3 regions of the Neobacillus sp. D3-1R genome follow, and region 3 is predicted to be linked to each of the others. Evidence: a T-box and tRNA genes for the amino acid it is inferred to sense, from the RefSeq annotation. Region 3 holds a T-box; the other regions hold tRNA genes.
The links. The T-box of region 3 lies ahead of alaS (alanine--tRNA ligase). A T-box ahead of a tRNA ligase gene usually reads a tRNA of that ligase, here a tRNA-Ala.

Region 1 (7,240 bases), 1.3 Mb from region 3:
CCTTCTGCGTCCCCCCATTGCTCAAACGATAAAGAGGTGGTACAGGAATATCAACCTGTTATCCATCGCCTACGCCTTTCGGCCTCGGCTTAGGTCCCGACTAACCCTGAGCGGACGAGCCTTCCTCAGGAAACCTTAGGCATACGGTGGATGGGATTCTCACCCATCTTTCGCTACTCATACCGGCATTCTCACTTCTAAGCGCTCCACCAGTCCTTACGGTCTAGCTTCAACGCCCTTAGAACGCTCTCCTACCACTGACACTTTTGCGGTGTCAATCCACAGCTTCGGTGTTACGTTTAGCCCCGGTACATTTTCGGCGCAGAGTCACTCGACCAGTGAGCTATTACGCACTCTTTAAATGGTGGCTGCTTCTAAGCCAACATCCTGGTTGTCTAAGCAACTCCACATCCTTTTCCACTTAACGTAAACTTTGGGACCTTAGCTGGTGGTCTGGGCTGTTTCCCTTTTGACTACGGATCTTATCACTCGCAGTCTGACTCCCACGGATAAGTCTTTGGCATTCGGAGTTTGTCTGAATTCGGTAACCCGATGAGGGCCCCTAGTCCAAACAGTGCTCTACCTCCAAGACTCTTACTACGTGAGGCTAGCCCTAAAGCTATTTCGGAGAGAACCAGCTATCTCCAAGTTCGATTGGAATTTCTCCGCTACCCACACCTCATCCCCGCACTTTTCAACGTGCGTGGGTTCGGGCCTCCATCCAGTGTTACCTGGACTTCACCCTGGACATGGGTAGATCACCTGGTTTCGGGTCTACGACCACATACTCATTCGCCCTATTCAGACTCGCTTTCGCTGCGGCTCCGTCTTATCAACTTAACCTTGCATGTAATCGTAACTCGCCGGTTCATTCTACAAAAGGCACGCTATCACCCATTAACGGGCTCTAACTACTTGTAGGCACACGGTTTCAGGATCTTTTTCACTCCCCTTCCGGGGTGCTTTTCACCTTTCCCTCACGGTACTGGTTCACTATCGGTCACTAGGTAGTATTTAGCCTTGGGAGATGGTCCTCCCTGCTTCCGACCGGATTTCTCGTGTCCGGCCGTACTCAGGATCCACTCAGGAGGGAACGAAGTTTCGACTACAGGGTTTTTACCTTCTCTGACCGATCTTTCCAGATCTGTTCATCTACCCCGTTCCTTTGTAACTCCATGTTGAGTGTCCTACAACCCCAAGAGGCAAGCCTCTTGGTTTGGGCTATGTCCCGTTTCGCTCGCCGCTACTCAGGGAATCGCGTTTGCTTTCTCTTCCTCCGGGTACTTAGATGTTTCAGTTCCCCGGGTATGCCATCAGTACCCTATGTATTCAGGTAAAGATACTACTCCATTACGAGCAGTGGGTTTCCCCATTCGGAAATCTCCGGATCAAAGCTTACTTACAGCTCCCCGGAGCATATCGGCGTTAGTCCCGTCCTTCATCGGCTCCTAGTGCCAAGGCATCCACCGTGCGCCCTTATTAACTTAACCTAAAGGTTAATTCTCTTACTATAAAATAAGAGAGAAACTAAAATGGCAATTACTCGGTTTTTACTTGGTTTCTTCTATACGATTATCTAGTTTTCAAGGAACAAGGAAATGATTTTTTTACTCACGTAAAAAAAATGGTGGAGTCTAGGGGGATCGAACCCCTGACCTCCTGCGTGCAAGGCAGGCGCTCTCCCAGCTGAGCTAAGACCCCATATAAAGTTAATAAAGATGGTGGGCCTAAATGGACTCGAACCATCGACCTCACGCTTATCAGGCGTGCGCTCTAACCAGCTGAGCTATAGGCCCCCAATACCATCAAATGATGAAAGATTGCTCTTTCAAAACTAAACACCAAACGATTAACACCAAAGATTTTAATGTTTTTTTGTGACCAATAATAAAAATATTCATTTTTACTCGGTCACTTATATTCCTTAGAAAGGAGGTGATCCAGCCGCACCTTCCGATACGGCTACCTTGTTACGACTTCACCCCAATCATCTGTCCCACCTTAGGCGGCTGGCTCCTTACGGTTACCCCACCGACTTCGGGTGTTACAAACTCTCGTGGTGTGACGGGCGGTGTGTACAAGGCCCGGGAACGTATTCACCGCGGCATGCTGATCCGCGATTACTAGCGATTCCAGCTTCATGCAGGCGAGTTGCAGCCTGCAATCCGAACTGAGAATGGTTTTATGGGATTCGCTTAACCTCGCGGTCTTGCAGCCCTTTGTACCATCCATTGTAGCACGTGTGTAGCCCAGGTCATAAGGGGCATGATGATTTGACGTCATCCCCACCTTCCTCCGGTTTGTCACCGGCAGTCACCTTAGAGTGCCCAACTAAATGCTGGCAACTAAGATCAAGGGTTGCGCTCGTTGCGGGACTTAACCCAACATCTCACGACACGAGCTGACGACAACCATGCACCACCTGTCACTCTGTCCCCCGAAGGGGAAAGCCCTATCTCTAGGGTTGTCAGAGGATGTCAAGACCTGGTAAGGTTCTTCGCGTTGCTTCGAATTAAACCACATGCTCCACCGCTTGTGCGGGCCCCCGTCAATTCCTTTGAGTTTCAGTCTTGCGACCGTACTCCCCAGGCGGAGTGCTTAATGCGTTAGCTGCAGCACTAAAGGGCGGAAACCCTCTAACACTTAGCACTCATCGTTTACGGCGTGGACTACCAGGGTATCTAATCCTGTTTGCTCCCCACGCTTTCGCGCCTCAGCGTCAGTTACAGACCAGAAAGTCGCCTTCGCCACTGGTGTTCCTCCACATCTCTACGCATTTCACCGCTACACGTGGAATTCCACTTTCCTCTTCTGTACTCAAGTCCCCCAGTTTCCAATGACCCTCCACGGTTGAGCCGTGGGCTTTCACATCAGACTTAAAGGACCGCCTGCGCGCGCTTTACGCCCAATAATTCCGGACAACGCTTGCCACCTACGTATTACCGCGGCTGCTGGCACGTAGTTAGCCGTGGCTTTCTGGTTAGGTACCGTCAAGGTACCGGCAGTTACTCCGGTACTTGTTCTTCCCTAACAACAGAACTTTACGACCCGAAGGCCTTCATCGTTCACGCGGCGTTGCTCCGTCAGACTTTCGTCCATTGCGGAAGATTCCCTACTGCTGCCTCCCGTAGGAGTCTGGGCCGTGTCTCAGTCCCAGTGTGGCCGATCACCCTCTCAGGTCGGCTACGCATCGTCGCCTTGGTGAGCCGTTACCTCACCAACTAGCTAATGCGCCGCGGGCCCATCTGTAAGTGACAGCCGAAACCGTCTTTCAGCTTTTCCTCATGTGAGGAAAAGGATTATCCGGTATTAGCTCCGGTTTCCCGAAGTTATCCCAGTCTTACAGGCAGGTTGCCCACGTGTTACTCACCCGTCCGCCGCTAACCTTTAGGAGCAAGCTCCTAAAGATTCGCTCGACTTGCATGTATTAGGCACGCCGCCAGCGTTCGTCCTGAGCCAGGATCAAACTCTCCAATAAAGTGTTTGATATAGCTCATAAAGTTTACTCTGGCTTTTTTTAAAAAACTTCTATAATAGAAGCCTTACCTTTGTTAATGTTTGGTTGTTTAGTTTTCAAAGAACAATTCATTAATCGCTCAGAAGCGACTTTATTAATATAACATTTTGTTAATCTTACGTCAACACTTTTTACGTTTTTTTATTACTTAATGTTCAATTCGTGTCGACTTGAATTATTATATCAGGCTAACTTTATAAATACAAGTAATAAAACGAAAAAATCTAGTTTTAATGGTTTGCAAATTGATTTAGTTGTATGCGGTTGTCCATCTATGCCTCAACCGCACAAATGGACAGCATCTTAATCTTTTATTTTTATATTCGATATAACTATTTTACTAAAATAATATTATTGAATTTCTTCAATATACAAGTGTCTATTTTTCTCTAAATGAATCATTTCATTGCTATCCATTAATTTTACTAACGGACGAGTAGGATTTTGTTGATCAATAAATACAATCTCTGCTAATTGCCCATCTGAAAGCTTTACTTTACTTCCATTAGAAAAATTCATTAACGCAGAACTTAATACATTCACAACACTTACATCAAATTTCCCAAAACTGTCTTGTAAAATCATTTCTAGGACCTTAAATGGTGATTGTTTTCCTTTATAGACTCTTTCCGCTGTCATTGCATGGAACATATCAGCCACTGCAATAATTTTGGCAAACGGATGTATCTTTTGGTTTGAATCTCCCAACGGGTAACCACTTCCATCAATTCTTTCATGATGTTGAAGGATTGCAATTTTGGCTTCATTCCTTAATGCTGGAATACTTTGTACCAATTTATAACTGTATACGGGATGTTTTTTTACATCTTCATATTCATGGGCTAATAAGGATGTTTTTTTATGTAGGATGGTTGGATTCACCTTTGCCATACCGCAATCGGCTAAGCAGCCAGCTAACGCAATTTGCACCCAATCACCTTTAGGGTAGTTAAGTTTTTTTCCAATAAATCCACTTAATAATCCAACTGTTACTGCATGATGATAGAGATAATCATCTTTTCTGGAAAGGTGATGGAGGTCAAAAATTTCGGAAGGAGATTCCTCTAATTTTTCTAGTAAAGGTAATAATAGAGCACGAATAGGTCCTATTTTAATAGGCATCCCTGACTGCCATGAAGTAAATTCCTTTTTGTAGTCCTGAACAGCCTCTAAATAAAGGTCAACAAAACCTTTCATTACTTTTTCAGTTTTATCTGTTGTATTTGCTTTTTCATCTTCTATTATTTCTGTTGGAATAAAAGGCATACCATTTACTAGTGTTTTTTCTACCGTTACATCTTTTATTAAGAAGGCTTGTAAAACTTCTATCATTTCCTTTGTTAAGACTGTTTTTTTGGCTACAATTGGTTTGTTGGTCCAACAAAATATATCTTTAGTCAAAATACAGCCTTCCTGCAGTTCCGATACTTTAACCCGCAAATCCTCCACCTCATAACTAAAACTTAATTCTTCCTTTTATATAAAATAACAGACTCTCTCTCGCTGTTTTAATAGAGGTTAAGTCAATCTAATTCCCTATCATTTTACCTTATTTTTCAAAAATTGAACATAGTAGAGATTAAGCACAAAAAAAAGAGGAGCACGTTATTTATGCTCCTCTTCCTTTTACTCTGTATCGGTATCTGTATCTGAATCTAGTTCAGAAACTACTTCTGAATCTGTGTTTTCTATATTAGACTCTACTGATTCTTCAGATTCTTCATCTTCTTTTTCTTCTTCTTTTGCAACAATAGCAACTGTTGCTACAAACTCATTTTCATTTTCATCCAAACGGATTAATCTAACACCTTGAGTGTTACGTCCCATGCTAGAAATTTCATTTACATCTAGACGAATAAGGACTCCACCTGTAGTGATAAGCATTAAGTCCTCTTCACCTGTAACAACTCTCATGGCAACTAAGTCACCATTTTTATCTGTTATGTTACAAGTTTTAATTCCTTTACCGCCACGACTTTGGACACGGTATTCCATAGCATCTGTACGTTTACCATAACCATTCTTAGTAACAATAAGAATTTCTGTATTTTCCTCTAGTACTTCCATTCCAACAACTTCGTCATCTTTTCCTAAAGTAATACCTTTTACACCAGTAGCCGTTCTTCCCATTGAACGTACATCTGTTTCAGGGAAGCGAATGAGCATACCATTCTTAGTCCCAATAATCATTTCTTTAGAACCATCAGTTAGTTTAACAGAAATTAATTCATCTTCTTCTCTTAAATTAACTGCAATTAATCCGTTTTGACGAATATTTGCAAAGGAAGATAAAGGAGAACGTTTAGAAATTCCTTCTTTCGTTGTGAAGAATAAGTACCAATCGTCAACAAATTCTTCAATTGGGATAATGGCATTTACCCACTCACCTTTTTCAATTCCGAGTAAGTTTATAATAGGAATCCCTTTAGCTGTTCGGCTGTATTCTGGAATTTCATAACCCTTTGTACGATAGACTTTCCCTTTATTGGTGAAATAAAGAATCGTATCATGGGTAGAGGTCGTGATTAAGTGTTCAACAAAATCATCCTCATTGGTTCCCATTCCTTGAATTCCGCGACCACCACGTCTTTGCGCACGATAAGTAGATACTGGAAGACGTTTAATGTATCCATTATGGGTAAGCGTAATGACGATATTTTCTTGAGGAATAAGATCTTCATCTTCAATGAATTCTAATCCGCCAGAAACAATTTCAGTTCGACGCTTATCATTAAAACGTTCTTTGATCTCTGTTAATTCTTCACGAATTATTTCAAGAACCTTTTCTTCGTCTGCAAGAATGGCTTTTAGTTCAGCAATCAATTTGACAAGGTTTTGATATTCTTCTTCAATTTTTTCTCGTTCTAATCCTGTTAAACGCTGTAAACGCATATCAAGGATTGCCTGAGCTTGTTTTTCAGATAGCTGGAATGTAGTCATTAATCCTTCACGGGCAATATCTGTTGTTTGCGAGCTGCGAATTAAACTAATAACTTGATCTAAATGATCCAATGCTATTCGTAAACCATCTAAAATATGTGCACGAGCTTCCGCTTTACGTAATTCAAACTCAGTTCTTCTTCGAATAACTACTTTTTGATGATCTAAATAATAGACTAAACATTGCTTTAGATTTAACACTTTTGGTTGTCCATCAACAAGGGCTAATGTGTTAATTCCAAAACTAGTTTGAAGAGATGTTTGCTTATATAAGTTATTTAATAGAACATTCGAATTAGCATCTTTTCGGACCTCAATAACGATTCGCATTCCTTTACGGTCTGACTCATCTCTTAGGTCTGTAATACCATCAATTTTCTTGTCACGAGCTAATTCAGCAATTTTTTCTATCAATTTTGCTTTATTTACTTGATATGGTAATTCTCTTACGATGATTACTTCTTTACCATTTGATTTTTGTTCAATTTCTACTTTAGCACGAATGGTTATAGATCCTCTGCCAGTTTCATAGGCTTTACGGATACCACTACGTCCTAAGATAAGTCCTCCAGTAGGAAAATCTGGACCTGGAATAATCTCCATTAATTCTTGTGTAGTCAATTCAGGGTCATGTGTGATGGCTAATACTCCATCGATCACCTCACCAAGTTGGTGTGGCGGAATATTAGTAGCCATCCCTACAGCGATACCAGTTGTTCCATTTACTAATAAGTTTGGAAAACGTGCAGGTAGGACGACAGGTTCTTTTTCCTCACCATCGTA
Region 2 (7,240 bases), 1.3 Mb from region 3:
TTCCGTTAAAATTAGGCGGATATCTGACTTATTTTCCTTTTTCCACTTATGTAGCTTGTACATGGCGGATAATCCAGTAACTCCGCCTCCAATAACTAAAATTGTTTTCACTATGTACACCTCAATTTTCGTTCCATTTCATACATTCAAAGTTTACCATATTGCTCTCTTTCAGTGTTTGCACTTTTTCACTGAAAAAAACAATAAATGAAAGTAGGTGCATGTGTTTATAGGACAATAAGAAAAGCGCAAGCGCCTTGATTAGACCCGACAAGCAAATGTTCTCAAGCGTAAGAAGTCTGAACTTTGACTTCTTACGCTTGAGGTTATTTGACCTCGAGGGGCTAGGCGCTGGAGCTAGACAATTTTCGAAGTCCCAAAAAGTTATACTTTCTTACCTATTAAAAAAAGTCCTAAAAAGGACTTTAAGAGAAAATTTCTGGTGTATTTACTTTCTTTAATTGTTTCAAGAAAAATTTATATTTGGGATGATCTGTATCAGTATGAATTAAGTCGTGTTCACAATCAGTACAAATAAATGAAGTATATAAATGAATACCTCTCATCTTCATTTGCTCACAAATCACACATGTTTCCCCAATATGTCTCTCTGTTAATAGCGAACTCAATGACTCCACCTCCATACTTCTTATTCTCTCCAAAGATCTCCATTTGTATGCAATCTTTTGAAAATTCATTTCATAAGTTTAGTTGATTACTATTGTATGATTTAAATGGGCATTAGGTGTATGTCTATTATGGATTTCTTACAGAGATTACTTATCCTTTTTTAGGGATGGATAAAAATTGAAGGATTTTGGGTTTAATCAGGTAGTAAATCCTATAAAACACAAAAGAACAACCCAGTTGGGTTGTTCTTTTGTTGCCTGGCGACGTCCTACTCTCACAGGAGGAATCCTCCAACTACCATCGGCGCTGAGAAGCTTAACTTCCGTGTTCGGTATGGGAACGGGTGTGACCTTCTCGCCATCGCCACCAGACTATTTTGTTGAGGTAAACTCTTTTCACTTACGTGAAAAAGTCTTGTTCCCTCAAAACTAGATAATGTATTAGAAGAAGTAAAAACAAGTTTGCCTTATTTGGATATCCAAATGTTTTGGTTAAGTCCTCGAACGATTAGTATCAGTCAGCTCCACACGTCACCGCGCTTCCACCTCTGACCTATCAACCTGATCATCTTTCAGGGTTCTTACTAGCTTACGCTATGGGAAATCTCATCTTGAGGGGGGCTTCATGCTTAGATGCTTTCAGCACTTATCCCGTCCGCACATAGCTACCCAGCGATGCCTTTGGCAAGACAACTGGTACACCAGCGGTGCGTCCATCCCGGTCCTCTCGTACTAAGGACAGCTCCTCTCAAATTTCCTACGCCCACGACGGATAGGGACCGAACTGTCTCACGACGTTCTGAACCCAGCTCGCGTACCGCTTTAATGGGCGAACAGCCCAACCCTTGGGACCGACTACAGCCCCAGGATGCGATGAGCCGACATCGAGGTGCCAAACCTCCCCGTCGATGTGGACTCTTGGGGGAGATAAGCCTGTTATCCCCGGGGTAGCTTTTATCCGTTGAGCGATGGCCCTTCCATGCGGAACCACCGGATCACTAAGCCCGACTTTCGTCCCTGCTCGACTTGTAGGTCTCGCAGTCAAGCTCCCTTGTGCCTTTACACTCTACGAATGATTTCCAACCATTCTGAGGGAACCTTTGGGCGCCTCCGTTACTCTTTAGGAGGCGACCGCCCCAGTCAAACTGCCCACCTGACACTGTCTCCCACCCCGATAGAGGGGTGCGGGTTAGAATTTCAATACAGCCAGGGTAGTATCCCACCGACGCCTCCACCGAAGCTGGCGCTCCGGCTTCTCAGGCTCCTACCTATCCTGTACAAGCTGTACCAAAATTCAATATCAGGCTACAGTAAAGCTCCACGGGGTCTTTCCGTCCTGTCGCGGGTAACCTGCATCTTCACAGGTACTATAATTTCACCGAGTCTCTCGTTGAGACAGTGCCCAGATCGTTACGCCTTTCGTGCGGGTCGGAACTTACCCGACAAGGAATTTCGCTACCTTAGGACCGTTATAGTTACGGCCGCCGTTTACTGGGGCTTCGATTCAGAGCTTCGCTTGCGCTAACCCCTCCTCTTAACCTTCCAGCACCGGGCAGGCGTCAGCCCCTATACTTCGCCTTACGGCTTCGCAGAGACCTGTGTTTTTGCTAAACAGTCGCCTGGGCCTATTCACTGCGGCTTTTCGAGGCTATTCACCCCAAAAAGCACCCCTTCTCCCGAAGTTACGGGGTCATTTTGCCGAGTTCCTTAACGAGAGTTCTCTCGCACACCTTAGGATTCTCTCCTCGCCTACCTGTGTCGGTTTGCGGTACGGGCACCTTTTATCTCGCTAGAGGCTTTTCTTGGCAGCGTGGAATCAGGAACTTCGGTACTATATTTCCCTCGCTATCACAGCTCAGCCTTCACGGTAACGGGATTTGCCTCGTTACCAGCCTAACTGCTTAGACGCACATATCCAACAGTGCGCTTACCCTATCCTTCTGCGTCCCCCCATTGCTCAAACGATAAAGAGGTGGTACAGGAATATCAACCTGTTATCCATCGCCTACGCCTTTCGGCCTCGGCTTAGGTCCCGACTAACCCTGAGCGGACGAGCCTTCCTCAGGAAACCTTAGGCATACGGTGGATGGGATTCTCACCCATCTTTCGCTACTCATACCGGCATTCTCACTTCTAAGCGCTCCACCAGTCCTTACGGTCTAGCTTCAACGCCCTTAGAACGCTCTCCTACCACTGACACTTTTGCGGTGTCAATCCACAGCTTCGGTGTTACGTTTAGCCCCGGTACATTTTCGGCGCAGAGTCACTCGACCAGTGAGCTATTACGCACTCTTTAAATGGTGGCTGCTTCTAAGCCAACATCCTGGTTGTCTAAGCAACTCCACATCCTTTTCCACTTAACGTAAACTTTGGGACCTTAGCTGGTGGTCTGGGCTGTTTCCCTTTTGACTACGGATCTTATCACTCGCAGTCTGACTCCCACGGATAAGTCTTTGGCATTCGGAGTTTGTCTGAATTCGGTAACCCGATGAGGGCCCCTAGTCCAAACAGTGCTCTACCTCCAAGACTCTTACTACGTGAGGCTAGCCCTAAAGCTATTTCGGAGAGAACCAGCTATCTCCAAGTTCGATTGGAATTTCTCCGCTACCCACACCTCATCCCCGCACTTTTCAACGTGCGTGGGTTCGGGCCTCCATCCAGTGTTACCTGGACTTCACCCTGGACATGGGTAGATCACCTGGTTTCGGGTCTACGACCACATACTCATTCGCCCTATTCAGACTCGCTTTCGCTGCGGCTCCGTCTTATCAACTTAACCTTGCATGTAATCGTAACTCGCCGGTTCATTCTACAAAAGGCACGCTATCACCCATTAACGGGCTCTAACTACTTGTAGGCACACGGTTTCAGGATCTTTTTCACTCCCCTTCCGGGGTGCTTTTCACCTTTCCCTCACGGTACTGGTTCACTATCGGTCACTAGGGAGTATTTAGCCTTGGGAGATGGTCCTCCCTGCTTCCGACCGGATTTCTCGTGTCCGGCCGTACTCAGGATCCACTCAGGAGGGAACGGAGTTTCGACTACAGGGTTTTTACCTTCTCTGACCGATCTTTCCAGATCTGTTCATCTACCCCGTTCCTTTGTAACTCCATGTTGAGTGTCCTACAACCCCAAGAGGCAAGCCTCTTGGTTTGGGCTATGTCCCGTTTCGCTCGCCGCTACTCAGGGAATCGCGTTTGCTTTCTCTTCCTCCGGGTACTTAGATGTTTCAGTTCCCCGGGTATGCCATCAGTACCCTATGTATTCAGGTAAAGATACTACTCCATTACGAGCAGTGGGTTCCCCCATTCGGAAATCTCCGGATCAAAGCTTACTTACAGCTCCCCGGAGCATATCGGCGTTAGTCCCGTCCTTCATCGGCTCCTAGTGCCAAGGCATCCACCGTGCGCCCTTATTAACTTAACCTAAAGGTTAATTCTCTTACTATAAAATAAGAGAGAAACTAAAATGGCAATTACTCGGTTTTTACTTGGTTTCTTCTATACGATTATCTAGTTTTCAAGGAACAAGGAAATGTTTTTTTACTCACGTAAAAAAATTGGTGGAGTCTAGGGGGATCGAACCCCTGACCTCCTGCGTGCAAGGCAGGCGCTCTCCCAGCTGAGCTAAGACCCCATATAAAGTTTAATAAAGATGGTGGGCCTAAATGGACTCGAACCATCGACCTCACGCTTATCAGGCGTGCGCTCTAACCAGCTGAGCTATAGGCCCCCAATACCATCAAATGATGAAAGATTGCTCTTTCAAAACTAAACACCAAACGATTAACACCAAAGATTTTAATATTTTTGTGACCAATGGTCACTTATATTCCTTAGAAAGGAGGTGATCCAGCCGCACCTTCCGATACGGCTACCTTGTTACGACTTCACCCCAATCATCTGTCCCACCTTAGGCGGCTGGCTCCTTACGGTTACCCCACCGACTTCGGGTGTTACAAACTCTCGTGGTGTGACGGGCGGTGTGTACAAGGCCCGGGAACGTATTCACCGCGGCATGCTGATCCGCGATTACTAGCGATTCCAGCTTCATGCAGGCGAGTTGCAGCCTGCAATCCGAACTGAGAATGGTTTTATGGGATTCGCTTAACCTCGCGGTCTTGCAGCCCTTTGTACCATCCATTGTAGCACGTGTGTAGCCCAGGTCATAAGGGGCATGATGATTTGACGTCATCCCCACCTTCCTCCGGTTTGTCACCGGCAGTCACCTTAGAGTGCCCAACTGAATGCTGGCAACTAAGATCAAGGGTTGCGCTCGTTGCGGGACTTAACCCAACATCTCACGACACGAGCTGACGACAACCATGCACCACCTGTCACTCTGTCCCCCGAAGGGGAAAGCCCTATCTCTAGGGTTGTCAGAGGATGTCAAGACCTGGTAAGGTTCTTCGCGTTGCTTCGAATTAAACCACATGCTCCACCGCTTGTGCGGGCCCCCGTCAATTCCTTTGAGTTTCAGTCTTGCGACCGTACTCCCCAGGCGGAGTGCTTAATGCGTTAGCTGCAGCACTAAAGGGCGGAAACCCTCTAACACTTAGCACTCATCGTTTACGGCGTGGACTACCAGGGTATCTAATCCTGTTTGCTCCCCACGCTTTCGCGCCTCAGCGTCAGTTACAGACCAGAAAGTCGCCTTCGCCACTGGTGTTCCTCCACATCTCTACGCATTTCACCGCTACACGTGGAATTCCACTTTCCTCTTCTGTACTCAAGTCCCCCAGTTTCCAATGACCCTCCACGGTTGAGCCGTGGGCTTTCACATCAGACTTAAAGGACCGCCTGCGCGCGCTTTACGCCCAATAATTCCGGACAACGCTTGCCACCTACGTATTACCGCGGCTGCTGGCACGTAGTTAGCCGTGGCTTTCTGGTTAGGTACCGTCAAGGTACCGGCAGTTACTCCGGTACTTGTTCTTCCCTAACAACAGAGCTTTACGACCCGAAGGCCTTCATCGCTCACGCGGCGTTGCTCCGTCAGACTTTCGTCCATTGCGGAAGATTCCCTACTGCTGCCTCCCGTAGGAGTCTGGGCCGTGTCTCAGTCCCAGTGTGGCCGATCACCCTCTCAGGTCGGCTACGCATCGTCGCCTTGGTGAGCCGTTACCTCACCAACTAGCTAATGCGCCGCGGGCCCATCTGTAAGTGACAGCCGAAACCGTCTTTCAGCTTCTCCTCATGTGAGGAAAAGGATTATCCGGTATTAGCTCCGGTTTCCCGAAGTTATCCCAGTCTTACAGGCAGGTTGCCCACGTGTTACTCACCCGTCCGCCGCTAACCTTCAGGAGCAAGCTCCTAAAGATTCGCTCGACTTGCATGTATTAGGCACGCCGCCAGCGTTCGTCCTGAGCCAGGATCAAACTCTCCAATAAAGTGTTTGATATAGCTCATAAAGTTTACTCTGGCTTTTTTTAAAACTTCTATAATAGAAGCCTTACCTTTGTTAATGTTTGGTTGTTTAGTTTTCAAAGAACAATTTGTTAATCGCTCAGAAGCGACTTTATTAATATAACATTTACCTTTTTTAATGTCAACAACTTTTTAAGTTTAATTTACTTAGTTGTTGCGACAACGTTTTATATAATATCACCTTACAAAGAGATGGTCAATACATTTTTTCAAAAAAATAGTTGAAAAGCCATTTTGACTTTTCAACTATTCGATTTCGGTTATAGTACCCATGTTTGAATCGCCACTAAAGCAAATAAACCTGGAATTCCTAAGAATCCGGAAACTGCTGAGGTAATAAAGTTAATGGGAACATGTAGACCAAATTGATTTCCAAATGCATTTAGAAAAAACAAGAATAATGCCCCTATTAAGATCTTTATAATGCCTTGACCTAGAAACTTAATTGGTTTAAAAGGTGTACCCATAAACAATAACAACACTATTAGGACACCTATAATAGAAATGACGACAATAGGCTCCAATCGTTTCCCCCCTAATCATCTTTTCTATTAGCTTATGTACAAGCTTTACAGAAAAGAACGAAAACGGAGTTATCATTATTTTTTTAATGAGATTCGTCGATGTTTCGCTTCTTTAAATAGTAAGAAATATTTAGCTTCCGCAAGCTTTGTATGACATATTACTTCTTCAGAGGGTTCTAGGCATTTTTCAAGCAACTTTTTTTGTTGATGCCAATTCTGTTTAATCTCTTCTAATTGAAGTAATAATTTCTCATCATATTCCTTTCGAAGCCATCCTTTTCTTCGAAAAAACATGGTTGATTCCCCCGAAATAATAATTACACTTCTCTTCTTCCTTCTATAGCCTTAGAAAGGGTAACTTCGTCCGCGTACTCTAAGTCTCCGCCAACAGGTAAACCGTGAGCAATTCTAGTCACTTTGATACCAGATGGTTTAAGGAGACGTGAAATATACATGGCTGTTGCTTCTCCTTCAATATTAGGGTTGGTAGCAAGAATAACTTCCTGAACGGTTTCATCTTGCAGCCTTTTTAATAAATCAGGAATATTAATATCTTCAGGGCCTATTCCATCCATTGGTGAAATAGCTCCGTGCAACACATGATAGAGACCGTTATATTCCCTCATTTTCTCCATTGCAATAACATCTTTTGGATCCTGTA
Region 3 (7,240 bases):
GTATAATTTAGGTGTAGCTTATGGATTTAAAGAGGATGGAGACAAAGCTCTAGAATTTTTTAATCGAGCACTAGAAGTTCAGCCTGATCATATTTTAGCTGGTTATGGGAAAAAGTTAATCGAAAAAAATTAATTCATGTAGCATTTATGTTAGAGAGGAGGGAAAGAGTTGGGACAGCAGGAGTCCTTAGATTTATTTTCATCACAAGAGAAGTTTATGAAAGGAAGGCATTTAGTAACCATCTTTCATAATGAACAAAATCTTTATACTGTTTTACGCATCAGACTCGAGGAAACAAATGAAGAATATGATGATAAAGAAGCTGTGATAACAGGTTACTTTCCTAAAATGCATGAACAAGACACGTATATTTTTTACGGAGAATTAAAGGATCATCCAAAGTTTGGACTCCAATTTCACGCTAAACATTTTCGCCGTGATATTCCACAAACTAAACAAGGTGTGGTTAATTATCTCTCCAGTGAATTGTTTAAGGGAATAGGAAAGAAAACGGCAGAAAGTATTGTTGAAACTCTTGGTGAAAAGGCCATCTCAAAAATTCTAAATACCCCCTCTTTGTTAGATAGTGTTCCAAAGCTCCCAGCAGAAAAAGCCAAGCTTTTATACGACACATTAATGGAGCATCAAGGTTTAGAGCAAGTCATGATTGGTCTTAACCAATATGGATTTGGACCGCAGCTCTCTATGAAAATTTACCAAATGTATAAAGAAGAAACGATGCAAATCATTCAAAGTAATCCATACAAGTTAGTCGAGGATATCGAAGGAATTGGTTTTGGGCGAGCCGATGAACTCGGATTTCAGCTTGGGATATCAGGAAATCATCCTGATCGTATAAAAGCGGCCATTCTATATATTTTAGAGCTGGAATCTATGCAAATGGGACATGTTTATGTAGAAGCGGAAAGCTTATTAGTAAAGGTGAAATCTCTTTTAGAAGAAAATAAACGTGACCAAATTGACTTTGTAGCTATCTCAACTGAATTAATCAAGTTAACGGAAGAAGGAAAAGTGATTGGTGAAGAACAAAAAGTCTATCTGCCATCGCTTTATTTTTCAGAAAGAGGTCTAGTTCGGAATATAAAACGGATTTTAGATCAAACCGAATATAAAGATCAATTTCCTGAATCTGAGTTTTTATTAGCATTAGGAAAGCTAGAAGAAAGACTAGGTGTTGAATATGCAGGTAGCCAAAGGGATGCGATTCAGACAGCCCTAATGTCACCAATGCTTATTTTAACCGGTGGTCCTGGAACAGGTAAAACGACAGTTATTAAGGGGATTGTTGAACTGTATGGAGAACTGCATGGTTGTTCGTTAAATCCGAAAGATTATAAAAAAGAGGAGCCATTTCCCTTTGTATTAACAGCACCAACCGGAAGAGCGGCCAAAAGAATGACAGAATCTACCGGGTTGCCTGCGGTTACCATACATCGCTTACTTGGATGGAATGGCAGTGGTGGTTTTGATAAAAATGAGGATAACCCATTAGAAGGGAAAATTCTCATTGTGGATGAATCTTCAATGGTTGATATATGGTTAGCCCATCAGCTTTTTAAAGCCTTACCGGATCATATTCAGGTGATTATTGTTGGAGATGAAGACCAACTTCCGTCAGTAGGCCCCGGTCAAGTCTTAAAGGATCTGCTTCAATCCGAAAGTATTCCAACAGTAAGGTTAACAGATATCTATCGTCAAGCGGAAGGCTCTTCAATCATTGAATTGGCGCATGAAATTAAAAAAGGAAAATTGCCAAGTAATATCCTTCAGCCACAAGCAGACCGTTCCTTTATTCAATGTAATATGAGTCAAATAGCAGAAGTGGTAGAAAAGGTTGTTCAGAATGCTAAGAAAAAAGGGTATTCATCAAAGGATGTTCAAGTTCTCGCTCCTATGTATAAAGGGCCTGCTGGGATTGATCGCTTGAATGAACTACTACAGGAAATACTAAATCCAAATGTAGGAAATACAAGAAAAGAACTTCTATTTGGAGATGTTAAATTTCGTATCGGAGATAAGGTTCTTCAGCTCGTTAACCAACCTGAAAGTAATGTTTTTAATGGTGATATAGGTGAAGTTATTTCCATTTTTTATGCGAAGGAAAATACAGAAAAACAAGACATGTTGCTTGTTTCATTTGAAGGAAACGAAGTAACCTATATGAGGCAAGATTTAAACCAAATTACTCATGCCTTTTGCTGTTCGGTACATAAGTCTCAAGGTAGTGAATATCCCATTGTTATTATGCCAATAACGAGAGGATATTATCGGATGCTGCGCCGTAATTTAATTTATACAGCCATCACTCGCAGCAAGCGTTCCCTTATCCTTTGTGGGGAAGTAGATGCCTTAAGAATAGGTATTGAACGAACAGATGAACAAAACAGAAATACCACTTTATGCGAAAAATTAAAGGAACAAATTAATCCTGGAGATATCAATCAAACCAATGAAATATTACCTGATATTCCACTTCTTGAACAACAGCTTTGGGATGTAGACCCAATGATTGGGATGGAAAACGTTACCCCTTATGATTTTCTGGAGGTTGACTCAAACTAAAAGTGTTCAGCAAAGGTGGGATTTTATTTGCGGACATTTTCTTTACTAAAAGGGCTTCCAGTTTATGAATTGAAAAAAGGTAAAAAAATTGGTGAAGTGTGTGATTTAAGCATTTCAGGTAGTGGTATGGTAAAAGGCTTGCTAATTAAAAAGGGTGGTCTCTTTAAAAAAAGCCTTTTAATTGATATTCAAGATGTGACTTCCTTTGGTTGGGATGGAGTCATGATTGAGGACGAAGATAAACTTGAAACTTTGCCAAATACACCAGAATTTACTCTTGATCACCAGCACAGTCTGCAAGGAAAAATTGTGATGACCTCAGAAGGACAAAAACTGGGGATACTGGAGGATGTTTATTTTCTGGAAGAATTGGGCACCATTGTAGGGTATGAGATATCGGATGGCTTCTTTTCGGATATAACCGAAGGTAAGCAAGTCGTAAAAACCTCTGATTCGCCTGCAATCGGAAAAGATGCCATCATCGTGAAGGTTAAATAACGTGAGGTGTCTATTTCATGAAGTGTCCAAATTGTCAAAGCAAGGATATCGGAAAAATCGGAATCAATCAATTTTATTGCTGGAGTTGCTTTATAGAGCTATCCATCGCTAAGGGAATGATTCATACCCACCAAGTGGAAGAAGACGGTAGTTTAAGCTCATTAGATGATCTTTTTGAAGAAGAGGATCGTCGATATAGTGTTTAACAACTAAAGAAGAGGTGAAACGTGATGAATAAAATGTTGACCTCTGCCATTGCTTTTGGTGCGGGTATGGTTGCCTATAACTATGCACAAAAAAATAATCTAATGTCTAACCGTCAAATGCGCAAAATGACGAAGAGAATTACTAAAATGTTTTAATGGAAAAGCTGACTAAAAGGGGGAAGTCCTTTTAGTTAGCTTTTTTTTGTTAAATGTAAAAAGTTGTGATGAATTGGAAGGAAACTTTTATAAAAATAGGCCATTTTATTTGAATTTCATCATAAAACTAAGGATTTAAATCAAATATTGATGAATTTATAAGACTTTTTGAGACTATTTTTCAGTTTAGGATAAAAGTTTTTGCATATATGCTCGACTTTCAAAGGGAAATGCTCGAGTTAAAAAATATATGCTCGACTTTCGGGGAGAAATGCTCGAGTTTAAAAAAATATGCTCGACTTTCAGGGAGAAATGCTCGAGTTAAAAAATATATGCTCGACCTTCGGGGAGAAATGCTCGAGTTTAAAAATATATGCTCGACTTTCAGGGAGAAATGCTCGAGTTAAAAAATTTATGCTCGACCTTCAGGGATATATGCTCGAGTTAAAAAATCCCGCTTAATGTTTCTAAAAGCTCCCTGCAAGTTTACTTCCGAACTTAATGAATATTTCCACCCTCCTGATTCAAACTATGGAAAAGGAGGGAGACGAATTGAATATTCAGATGAAATGGTATTACAGATTAGGTTTTCTCCTTTTACTTTTTGTGGTTTTATATGTTTTTTTAAAGATTGAAATGGTATGGCTACCGATTGTGGAACTCATTTTTACCGTACTTTTTCCCTTTATCATTGCCGCTCTTATCACGTATTTATTACATCCACTTGTTGAAAGAATCCATGAGATGGGTCTTCACCGCGGTTTAGCCGTTATTATCATATATAGCCTTTTTTTTGGTGGGGTGGGGTATGCCCTATATTTAGGGGTTCCTGCTTTTATTACTCAGCTAAGAGACTTATCTGAGAGCGCTCCCAAATTTGCGAATCAATACCGAAGCTGGAATAATGTAATCGAAAAACAGACTGCTCATTGGCCACTAGGAATCCATGAAAGAATTGAAACTGGTATTATCGCGCTTGAAAAGCGAGTAGAAGGTATTTTAAGTCTCGTTTTAAGTGGTATGGTGAATGTATTTAATTCGATTTTTGTACTTGCCATCATCCCGTTTATTGCCTTTTATATGTTAAAGGATATTAATACGTTGAAAAAAGCTGCGTGGTATATAACACCTCGAAAATGGCGAAAACAAGGTGTGCTTTTTTTAAGAGATGTAAATGAATCGTTAGGAAGTTATATACGAGGACAACTTCTAGTTTGTATCGTAATTGGTGTGGTTTCTGCTATTTTGTTTTGGTTTGTAAAAATGAAATACCCATTATTATTAGGGTTTATTATTGGGGTAACCAATGTTATTCCGTATTTCGGGCCTGTCATTGGTGCGATTCCTGCCGTGATTATAGCCGCAACCATCTCCGTAAAAATGATTATTTTTGTGCTAATTATTATTCTAGTTCTGCAATTTTTAGAGGGAAATATACTTTCACCATTAATTGTAGGGAAGAGTTTACATATGCATCCACTAATGATCATGCTAGCATTGCTGGCAGGTGGCGAGGTTGGCGGAGTGGTTGGCCTTATTTTAGCTGTTCCAATATTAGCCGTGTTAAAAGTGGCCATTTTACATGCTAGGAATCATTTTATCAAAAAGAATGATGCGATTGATAACTCGTGACATTGACAAAGCTTTTTTCAGTAGATATAATTCGGCTATAAAGAAGAATTATAGGAAAAAATGTAGAAGGATCAAGTATGTTATAGTCCATTTAAAAGAGAGGAACTTCCCAGGCTGAAAGAAGTTCTAAATGAAGGATGACAGAAAGCTAGTCCGGAATGCAGCTAATCCCTGCCGTTTTCCGCGTTAAGGAGCTGAGAGATGAATGAAGGATTCTTCATTCATAATCAGGGTGGTACCGCGAGGCATGCTCTCGTCCCTGTTTTGGGGATGAGGGCTTTTTTGTATTCTCAAAAAAATATTAGGAGGAAATTAGGATGAAAAATTTAACTGGATCGCAAATCCGTAGTTTATTTTTAGAGTTTTTTAAAGAAAAAGGACATTCTGTTGAACCAAGTGCACCATTAGTACCTCATGATGACCCGTCGTTGCTTTGGATTAATAGTGGAGTAGCAACGTTGAAAAAATACTTTGATGGCCGTGTTATTCCGGATAACCCTAGAATTACAAATGCACAGAAATCCATTCGTACCAATGATATTGAAAATGTAGGAAAAACAGCTCGTCATCATACTTTCTTTGAAATGTTAGGGAATTTCTCTATCGGTGATTACTTTAAAGAAGAGGCAATTGATTTTGCTTGGGAGTTCTTGACAAGTGAAAAGTGGATTGGTTTTGAAAAAGAAAAGTTATCCGTTACGATCCATCCCGAGGATGAAGAAGCATTTGAGCTTTGGAAAAATAAAATTGGGGTGCCAGAAGAAAGAATTATTCGTCTCGAAGGAAACTTCTGGGATATCGGTGAAGGCCCGAGTGGTCCAAATACAGAAATTTTCTATGACCGTGGGGAAGAATACGGTAATGATTTAAGTGATTTAGAATTATATCCAGGCGGAGAAAATGAACGTTATTTAGAGGTTTGGAACCTAGTTTTCTCAGAATTTAACCATAATCCAGACGGAACGTATACTCCACTTCCTAAGAAAAATATTGATACTGGTATGGGCCTTGAGCGTATGGCTTCCGTTGTTCAAAATGTGCCAACAAACTTTGACACTGACCTGTTTATGCCAATCATCAATGCTACAGAAGAAATCTCAGGTGTAAAATATCGTACAGATAAAGAGAAGGACGTTGCCTTTAAAGTAATTGCCGACCATATTCGTACGGTTGCATTTGCTGTTGGTGACGGTGCTCTTCCTTCAAACGAAGGTCGTGGATATGTTTTACGTCGGTTACTGCGCCGTGCTGTTCGTTACGCTAAACAAATTAATATTAACCGTCCTTTTATGTATGAACTTGTTCCTGTTGTTGGTGAAATCATGCAGGATTTTTATCCTCAAGTGAAAGAGAAAGAAGAGTTTATTCAAAAAGTAATGAAAAACGAAGAAGAGCGTTTCCATGAAACTCTTCATGATGGTCTAGCTATTTTATCTAGTGTGATCAAAAAGGAAAAAGCAAAAGGCAGTAACTTCATTTCAGGTGAAGACGTTTTCCGTTTATACGATACGTATGGATTCCCTGTGGAATTAACAGAAGAGTACGCAGAAGAAGAAGGAATGAAAGTTGATCACGAAGGCTTTGAGAAGGAAATGGAGCTTCAGCGTGAACGTGCGCGTGCTGCTCGTCAAGATGTTGATTCCATGCAGGTTCAAGGCGGAGTGTTAGGGGAAATTACGACTGCAAGTAAGTTTGTTGGTTACGATCAATTACAAACTAGTACTGTTGTGACTGTTTTATTAAAAGATGGTCAACCAATTGAACAAGCTCAACAAGGGGAAGAAGTTCAATTAATGCTGGATGTAACTCCATTTTATGCTGAAAGTGGTGGACAAATTGCAGATAAAGGAACTCTTGAAGCAGCTGGGTTAAAGGTCTCCATTAAAGATGTTCAAAAAGCTCCTAATGGTCAAAACCTACATTCTGCCATCGTTGAACAAGGTACGTTAAAAGTAAATCAACAAGTGGAAGCAAAAGTGAATGAAGAAAATCGCGGAAAGATTATTAAAAACCACACGGCAACTCATTTATTACACAGAGCATTAAAAGATGTATTAGGAGAGCATGTAAATCAGGCCGGATCCCTTGTTGAACCTGACCGTTTACGCTTTGATTTTTCTCACTTTGGTCAAATTCAACCGCATGAATTAGAGCAAATTGAAAG

Region 1: it has a tRNA-Ala gene. The T-box ahead of alaS (alanine--tRNA ligase) is inferred to sense a tRNA for this amino acid. The anticodon was not compared.
Region 2: it has a tRNA-Ala gene. The T-box ahead of alaS (alanine--tRNA ligase) is inferred to sense a tRNA for this amino acid. The anticodon was not compared.

What each region holds. Positions count from the first base shown of each region.
Region 1 covers NZ_CP197471.1:4,474,582-4,481,821, reverse strand. The annotation lists rRNA gene ACSBPO_RS22520 (23S ribosomal RNA) at 1-1,490, opposite strand, end outside; tRNA gene ACSBPO_RS22515 (tRNA-Ala) at 1,626-1,701, opposite strand; tRNA gene ACSBPO_RS22510 (tRNA-Ile) at 1,720-1,796, opposite strand; rRNA gene ACSBPO_RS22505 (16S ribosomal RNA) at 1,929-3,478, opposite strand; gene ACSBPO_RS22500 (HD-GYP domain-containing protein) at 3,869-4,957, opposite strand; gene gyrA (DNA gyrase subunit A) at 5,144-7,240, opposite strand, start outside.
Region 2 covers NZ_CP197471.1:4,499,105-4,506,344, reverse strand. The annotation lists gene hemG (protoporphyrinogen oxidase) at 1-111, opposite strand, end outside; gene ACSBPO_RS22650 (sigma factor G inhibitor Gin) at 426-644, opposite strand; rRNA gene rrf (5S ribosomal RNA) at 886-1,001, opposite strand; rRNA gene ACSBPO_RS22640 (23S ribosomal RNA) at 1,118-4,055, opposite strand; tRNA gene ACSBPO_RS22635 (tRNA-Ala) at 4,190-4,265, opposite strand; tRNA gene ACSBPO_RS22630 (tRNA-Ile) at 4,285-4,361, opposite strand; rRNA gene ACSBPO_RS22625 (16S ribosomal RNA) at 4,469-6,018, opposite strand; gene ACSBPO_RS22620 (pro-sigmaK processing inhibitor BofA family protein) at 6,316-6,579, opposite strand; gene ACSBPO_RS22615 (YaaL family protein) at 6,655-6,873, opposite strand; gene recR (recombination mediator RecR) at 6,897-7,240, opposite strand, start outside.
Region 3 covers NZ_CP197471.1:3,170,625-3,177,864, reverse strand. The annotation lists gene ACSBPO_RS16390 (tetratricopeptide repeat protein) at 1-133, shown strand, start outside; gene recD2 (SF1B family DNA helicase RecD2) at 170-2,584, shown strand; gene ACSBPO_RS16380 (PRC-barrel domain-containing protein) at 2,612-3,082, shown strand; gene ACSBPO_RS16375 (hypothetical protein) at 3,100-3,288, shown strand; gene ACSBPO_RS16370 (YrzQ family protein) at 3,313-3,444, shown strand; gene ACSBPO_RS16365 (AI-2E family transporter) at 3,997-5,076, shown strand; T-box leader at 5,131-5,340, shown strand; gene alaS (alanine--tRNA ligase) at 5,394-7,240, shown strand, end outside.